2 linked regions of the Phenylobacterium montanum genome follow. The protein of the gene in region 2 interacts with the protein of the main gene of each other region in a pairwise test. Links are inferred from orthologs where the notes say so. Each region holds a gene or a part of one and is shown on either strand. Other genes may lie near its edges.

Region 1 (3,598 bases), 260 kb from region 2 along the record:
TCCACCACCTCGTAGACCATGTGGTGCAGGCCCGAGCCGTCGTCGGTGTCGCCGATGTACATGCCCGGCCGCTTGCGCACGGCGTCGAGGCCCTTGAGCACCTTGATGCTGTCGGCGCCGTAGTCGTCGGCGCCGTTGGAGGGATCGTAGGTCTCGGGGGTTTGGTCGGTCATTCGTCGTCCACAATGGCGAGACTGGCGGCGTCCACATGAACGCCCTGGGCTCGCCCCTTCAGGTCGCTAAACAGCGCTTCTTCGGTCCCGGTCAGGAAAGCCTGCAGGCCCAGCGCCTCGATTTCATCGAAGAGGGCCGCACGCCGGAGCGGGTCCAGGTGCGCGGCGACCTCATCGAGCAACACTACAGGATTCGGTGCGGATTTCGCACCCGAAAGTCGCGCAGCCTGGGCCAAAACCAGGTTCAAAATCAGGGCTTTCTGCTCACCCGTGGAGCATTCGGCGGCCGGGCGGTCCTTTTCCCGATGACGGACGGAAAGATCGGTGCGGTGCGGGCCGGTCAGGCTGCGCCCGGCGGCGGCGTCGCGTGGGCGCCCGGCCAAGAGCGCGCGGGCGATCTGGGCCTCGATCTCCTCGGTTGGCGCGCCCGCGAGCGCCATCTGCTCGAAGGGGCCGGTAAGGTCCAGGTCGGCCTGGGGAAAGGGCCGGTCGGCCCGGCCGTCGATCTCGGCCTTGAGCGCGACGAGGGTGCGGACGCGGGCCTCGGCCATCCGCGCCCCGGCCTCGGCCAGGCGCGCTTCCAGCGCGGTCAGCCAGTCGGGGTCCGGCCCCTCCTCGGCCAGGAGCCGGGCGCGCTCGCGCAGGGCCTTCTCGTAAGACGCCGCCTGGGCGGCGTGGCCGGGCTCGGCGGCGAACACCAGTCGGTCGAAGAAGCGCCGCCGCTCGCTGGCGCCCTCCAGGAACAGGCGGTCCTGCTGCGGGGTCAGCCAGACCAGGCGCAGGTGATCGGCCAGGCGACCGGGCATCGCCGGCTCGCCCTGGGCGCGGACCAGCCGGCGGGCCGCGCCGGGGGCCTCGGTCCCCGTGCCCAGGCGGACCGGCTCCTCAGCGGGGTCGCTCTCGACCTCGGCCGCGACGGCCCAGGCGCGGCCCGCGGCCTCGCCCGGCAGGCGGCGGCCGATCTCGGCGATGGCGGCGTTGCGCAAGCCCCGCCCGGCCGACAGTAGGCTGACCGCCTCCAGAAGGTTGGTCTTGCCCGCCCCATTGGGCCCGAACAGATAGACCGGCCGCCCGTCCATGGGCAGGGCGGCGCGCTCATAGCCGCGGAAGTCGGTCAGGGTCAGCTGGCGCAGGACGGCGCGGGTCATGGCGTGAGGGGCGCAGGGCCCCTCCCCTTGGGCAGGGGTTCTACACGCGCAGTGGCATCAGGACGTACTGCACGTCCGCGTCCACCGGGTCCAGGACCAGGGTCGGCGAGGCCGGGTCGGCGAAGCGGAACTCGGCGGTCTCGCCCTTGATCTGGCCGCAGACGTCCAAGAGGTAGCGGGCGTTGAAGCCGATCTCGAAGGGCTCGCCGTCGTAGTCGACCTCGATCTCCTCGACCGCCTGGCCGGCCTCCATGTTGCGCACGGTGAGCACGATGCGGCCGCTTTCGACCGTCATCTTCACCGAACGGCTCTTCTCCGCCGAAATGGTCGCCACCCGGTCCACCGCCTGGGCGAACAGGGCGTTGTCGACGGTCAGGATGCGGGTGTTGTCCTTGGGGATCACCCGCACATAGTCGGGGAAGGAGCCGTCGATCACCTTGGAGGTCAGGGCGGCGCGGCCGAAGGCGAAGCGCACCTTCTGGGCCGAGACCTGCAGCTCGACGGTCTCGCCGGCGTCTTCCAGCAGGCGCCGGGCCTCTTGCACGGTCTTGCGCGGCACGATGACGCCGGGCGCGCCGACTGCGCCTTCGGGCGCCAGCATCTCGGCCAGGGCCAGGCGGTGGCCGTCGGTGGCCACGGCGCGCAGCTTGGTCACCCCGCCGTCGACGACAGTGTGCAGGTAGAGGCCGTTCAGGTAGTAGCGGGTCTCCTCGGTGGAGATGGCGAAGCGGGTCTTGTCGATCAGCCGCATCAGGTCGACCGTGTCGATGCTGAGCGAGCTGGACAGGCCGTCCGAGGACATCACCGGGAAATCGCCCGCCGGCAGCACCGGCAGGTTGAAGCGCGAGCGGCCCGCCGCGATGGTCAGGCGTGGGTCTTCGCCGCTGTAGCGCAGCTCGACCTCGGCCCCTTCCGGCAGCTTGCGGACGATCTCGTAGAGGGTGTGCGCGGGCGCGGTGATCTGGCCGGGCTGGTCAACGCGGCCGGGCGTCTCGTCGATGATCTCCATGTCGAGATCGGTCGCCGACAGCGCGAGCGCATCGCGGCTGGTGGACAGGAGCACGTTGGAAAGGATGGGAATGGTGTTGCGCCGTTCGACGACGCTCTGAACATGCCCCAGCGCTTTCAGCAGAGCCGCGCGCTCGATGGTAAGCTGCATCTGGACGTCCGAATCTGCGGCCGCGGACGGCGATTCCTTCCTCCGCGACCCTTTAAAGGGGAGGGGAGATTAACTGAAAAGCAACGCCGGGGAAGAGGGTTCGGGCGGCGCAAAACCAATTCGGCGGAAGGCCGCCGCTTCGCCAGGCGCCCAAAGCCAAGCAAGCCCCTTCCCCCGCCGTTCGGACGGAAGAAGGGGCTCGTCGTCCGCCCAAGGGGGGTGGCTTCAGCCCCGCAGCTTGCGGGTCAGGACTTCCAGGTCGCGGGCCAGTTGGGGGTCTTCCTGGCGCAGGGCCTCGATGCGGCGCACGGCGTGCAACACGGTGGTGTGGTCGCGCCCGCCGAAGCGCCGGCCGATGTCCGGCAACGAGCGCGTGGTCAGGGTCTTGGCCAGCCACATGGCCGCCTGGCGCGGACGGGCCACGGCGCGATTGCGACGTTCCGAGATCAGGTCGGCCTGCTTCATGCCGTAGTGCTCGGCCGCCGCCTTCTGGATGTCGTCGACGGTGATGCGCTTTTCGGCGCCGCGCAGGTGGGGCCGAAGGATCGCTTGGGCCTCGTCCAGGTTCAGCGCTTCGACCCGCTCGCCCACCCGGGCGACCAGGGTGTTCAGGGCGCCTTCCAGCTCGCGCACGCTGTCGGTGAACCGGTCGGCCAGGAATTGCAGCACCTCGGGCCGGGCGTTCAGGCCAGGCTGGCCCATCGGCCGGCCGAGCTGGACCAGTTTGCGCTCGAGGATGCCGAGGCGAAGCGTGCGGTCGGCCGGCTCGATACCGCAGACCAGACCCGCCTGAAGGTGCGAGCGCAGCCGGGCATCCATTTCGGTCAGGTCGTTGGGCGCCCGGTCGGCGGTGAACACCACCCGGCGGCCGTCCTGGGTCAGGGCGGCGAGGGTATGATACAGTTCCTCCTGGCTCGACTGCTTGCCGGCGATGAAATGCACATCGTCGATCAGGAGCAGGTCGGCGGCGCGCAGCTCGTCTTTGAAGGCCGGGCCGGTGCGGTCCATCATCGCCCGCACGAAGCTTTGCAGGAACCGCTCGGCGGTCAGGTAGATCACCTTGCGGCCGGGCGAGGCGCGCATGGCCTCCCAGGCGATGGCGTTCAGAAGGTGCGTCT
Region 2 (3,767 bases):
CACCGCACCCGCCCGCCGCGGTCGGTGCGGAGGCGGCCCCGCAGCACGATCTGGCTGGCCTTGTAGGCGACGCCTTCGACGAAGGAGGCCGAGGGCTCGATACTGACTTCGCTGGCGTCGCTGCGCAGCCACCAGCCGCGGCTGGAGGGGCCGCGGAGGAGCACGCTGCGCTGGTCGCGGCTGACCAGAGCCGAGACGTCAGGGGGCAGGTGGAAGCGCACGGCCACCGCCGCCGACTGGGCCTGGGCCTGCTCGGCCGGGATGAAGCGGTCCTCGCCGCGCAGTTCGCCCAGGGCTTTGTCGAGGAACAGGCGTCGTTCGTGGGTCAGGCCGGTGGCCGCCAGCCAGCCGGTGTTGCCGACCTCGACCCAGATCCCGGCCTCGTTCTCGCGGCGATGGCAGGCTATCTGGCCGGCGACCCCGACCAGCCGGGCGCCCAGGGCCTCGGCCAGATAGCCGGTGAGGGGCGCGACCGGGCCGGCCTCGCCCAGGGTCACGGTGGAGGCGGCCTCGGTCTGGCGCCAGGGGCCGGGGCGGTGGCTGCGCGGGCTCCAGCCGCAGTTGGCGATCAGCCGCTCGCGCCCGCAGACCACCTCGATCGCGCCCACCTGGTCGCAGGCGGCGAGGCTCCAGGCGCCGCTGGCCGGGGCCCCGACATCCATCAAGACGCTCATGCCGGGGCTGGTCAGGCGCTGATAGCCGCTGAAGGGGGCGTCCCGCTGCGGTTCGGCCTTGGCGGCGGGGGTCTCGTGGGTCAGGGCGGCGGCGATCCGCGCCGGGGTCGAGGACTCGCCGCCCTGGAAGGCGCCCAGGCGTCCGTCGGGCAGCGTGAAGAAGCGCGTCGCGCCCGACAGGCGGTCGATGGCGCGCGTGGCCCGCTCCAGCGGCGCGTGGCCGGTCTGCGACAGGCCATCGTCGAGGGCCAGCAGGTCGAGCAAAAGCTCCAGCCCCGCCTCGGGCGAGCGGGTCATGTGGCCGCCGTCCGGGGCCACGGCCTTGGCCAGGGCCTGGTCCAGCCGCGGCAGGGCCCGGATGTAGATCGCCTCGCCCGCCGGCCCCGCCAGGGCGATCCCGGCCACCGCGGCGGCGTTCAACCGCTCGGCGGCCCGCGGCGGCTCGTCCTTGAGCCTGAGGAGGTGGCGGGCCTGGCGCGCCACGCTGTCCGAGAGCTGGCCGATCTCGAAGTCGGAGGCGCCGGCCAGCATGGCCCGGCCGGCGCAGGCCAGGTTGAACACCCGCCGTTCGGCCAGGTCGGCGCGCCAGGAAAAGGGGTTCCAGCGGCCGAACACCCGCTTCCAGTCCAGGGTCAGGCGCAGGGCTTCGCGCGCGCCGGCCTCGCCGTGGGCCATCAGGTCGACAAGCCAGTCAAAGCTGTGCAGCCGCTCGGCGAAGGCCAGGCTGGGGCTGGGCCGGTTCCAGGGATCGCCGCCGGGGCCGAGGTCCAGGGTCTCGCCGGCCAGGTCGAAACGGCCCTGCAGCAGCGCCTCGCCGCGCTCGCGGGTCGCCGGGCGGGCGTTGTGGGGCTGGATGGCGAAGCCGAGGGGCCTGGGCCCGGACAGGCCCGACTGGCCCATGGGCGTGGCGCGCCACTCCGCGCGCGCCTGGCCGGCCAGGGCGCGCCCCACGGCCGGAAGCCACAGCCGTGTCCGCTCGCCCGCCATAGGTAGGGGCCTAGCCTCCCCTCAAGGCGCGGATATTGTCCGCATAGGCCGCCGGCCCGCCGCGGAAGACGGCGGTGCCGGCCACCAGGGCCGTGGCGCCGGCGTCGACGCACAGCCGCGCGGTCTCCGGCGTGACCCCGCCGTCGACCTCCAGCTCGATCGGCCGGCGCTCCTTCTCGATCATGCCGCGCAGGCGCTCGATCTTCCTCAGCTGCGAGGTCATGAAGCTCTGGCCGCCGAAGCCGGGATTGATCGACATGACCAGGATGTGGTCGACCTCGTCCATCATCCATTCGATGGTCTCGGGCAGGGTCGAGGGGTTGAACACCACCCCGGCCTTGGCCCCCAGCTTGCGGATCTGCTTCAGCGAGCGGTTCAGGTGCGGCCCGGCCTCCGGATGGATGCTGATCAGGTCGGCGCCGGCCTGGCGGAACGCCTCCAGATAGGGATCGGCCGGGGCGATCATCAGGTGCACGTCGAAGGGCAGCTTTGAGTGCGGGCGCAGGGCCTTCACCACGTCCGGGCCTATGGTGATGTTGGGCACGAAGTGGCCGTCCATCACGTCCACATGCACCCAGTCGGCGCCGGCGGCCTCGATGGCGCGCACCTCCTCGCCGAGCTTGGAGAAGTCCGAGGCCAGGATGGACGGGGCGATGATCGGGGGTCTGCTCATGAGCCGGAGTTAGCGCGCGGCGCGGGGCCGGCGCAAGCCGCCGGCGCCATGCAAACGCCTGAGGCGGGTTCCGGTTGAAATCCCGCTTGGCGAAGGCGGGTGAATGGCGGTCAGATAGACCCACAGACATACACGGGAAGGACGCCGCATGAGACTGACCAAGCCCCGCATCGCGCCCGTGGCCGAGGGCGACTGGACGGACGAGCAGCGCGAACTGGTGGCGCCCATGGCTGACCGCGGCGCGATCCTCAACATCTTCCGCACCTTCCTGAACAAGCCGGCGGCGATGAAGGGCTTCCTGGGGTGGGGAAGCTACATCCTGTCGAAGAAGAACAGCCTGCCCGCCCGGGAGCGCGAGATCGTGATCCTGCGCATCGGCTACCTCTGCAAGGCGGGTTACGAGTGGACCCAGCACGTACCGATCGGCCAGCGGGCGGGCCTGACCGACGCCGAGATCGCGCGCATCAAGGCCGGCGCCGACGCGCCGGGCTGGAGCGCGGCCGACGCCGCCCTGATCCGCGCCACCGACGACCTGCACCACCAGCAGTTCGTCACCGAGCCGTCCTGGGCGGACCTGCTCAAGCACTTCGACCAGGGCCAGGCCATGGACCTGGTGTTCACCGCCGGCCAGTACACTCAGGTCTCGATGCTGCTGAACAGCTTCGGGGTGCAGCTCGACGAGGGCCAGACCCTCGATCCCGACCTGAAGGGGTTCTGACCGTGGCCGGGCGGCTCGCGGGCAAGGCCTGCCTGATCACCGGCGCCGGCCAGACCCCGGGCGAGACCGTCGGCAACGGCCGGGCCATGGCGCTCCTCTTCGCACGCGAGGGGGCGAAGGTCCTGTGCATCGACCGGCGGCTGGAGAGCGCCGCCGAGACCGTGGCCATGATCCAGACCGAGGGCGGCGAGGCGGCCGCCTTCGAGGCCGATGTCTCCCGGGACGGCGACTGCGCCGCCGCCGTGGCGGAGGCTGGGGCGCAGTTCGGGCGGCTGGATGTGCTGGTCAACAATGTCGGCATCGGCGGGCGCGGCGACGGGCCGGCGCACCGGGCGGACGAGGCCGCCTTCGACCGCATTCTGGCGGTGAACCTGAAGTCGGCCTTCCTGATGATCCGCCACGCCATCCCGGTGATGCGCGCCCAGGGCGGCGGGGCGATCGTCAACATCTCGTCCCTGGCCTCGATCGCGGGGGGAAACCAGGTGGCCTACGAGGTCTCCAAGGCGGGCATGAACCGGCTGACCACCAGCGTCGCCAACGCCAACGCGGCCCACGGCATCCGCTGCAACGCCATACTGCCCGGCCTGATGGACACCCCCATGGCCGTGGCCGGCATAGCCAACGCCCGCGGCGAAGACCCCGAAGCCGTCCGCGCCGCCCGCAACGCCCGGGTGCCGCTGAGAGGCAAGATGGGCACGGCCTGGGACACGGCGCA

Evidence for each region. The genes of interacting proteins can lie anywhere in the genome.
Region 1: the proteins of rpe (region 2) and dnaN interact in binary tests that used the Escherichia coli proteins (3 or more experiments, as listed by UniProt). The link is inferred for Phenylobacterium montanum from one-to-one orthologs.

What each region holds. Positions count from the first base shown.
Region 1 is NZ_CP073078.1:3,230,398-3,233,995, reverse strand. What follows is about bases 422-3,250. They hold dnaN (DNA polymerase III subunit beta), read right to left. Parts: upstream 2,481-3,250; coding sequence 1,362-2,480; downstream 422-1,361. Other genes in these bases: dnaA (chromosomal replication initiator protein DnaA), read right to left, coding at 2,706-3,250; recF (DNA replication/repair protein RecF), read right to left, coding at 422-1,321. In the rest of the region: gyrB (DNA topoisomerase (ATP-hydrolyzing) subunit B), read right to left, coding at 1-173; more of recF, read right to left, coding at 170-421; more of dnaA, read right to left, coding at 3,251-3,598. UniProt on the Escherichia coli protein: Confers DNA tethering and processivity to DNA polymerases and other proteins. Acts as a clamp, forming a ring around DNA (a reaction catalyzed by the clamp-loading complex) which diffuses in an ATP-independent manner freely and bidirectionally along dsDNA.
Region 2 is NZ_CP073078.1:3,485,325-3,489,091, forward strand. The notes cover bases 504-3,501. They hold rpe (ribulose-phosphate 3-epimerase), read right to left. Parts: upstream 2,335-3,501; coding sequence 1,672-2,334; downstream 504-1,671. Other genes in these bases: KCG34_RS15655 (heparinase II/III family protein), read right to left, coding at 504-1,661; KCG34_RS15665 (carboxymuconolactone decarboxylase family protein), read left to right, coding at 2,483-3,052; KCG34_RS15670 (SDR family NAD(P)-dependent oxidoreductase), read left to right, coding at 3,055-3,501. In the rest of the region: more of KCG34_RS15655, read right to left, coding at 1-503; more of KCG34_RS15670, read left to right, coding at 3,502-3,767. UniProt on the Escherichia coli protein: Catalyzes the reversible epimerization of D-ribulose 5-phosphate to D-xylulose 5-phosphate.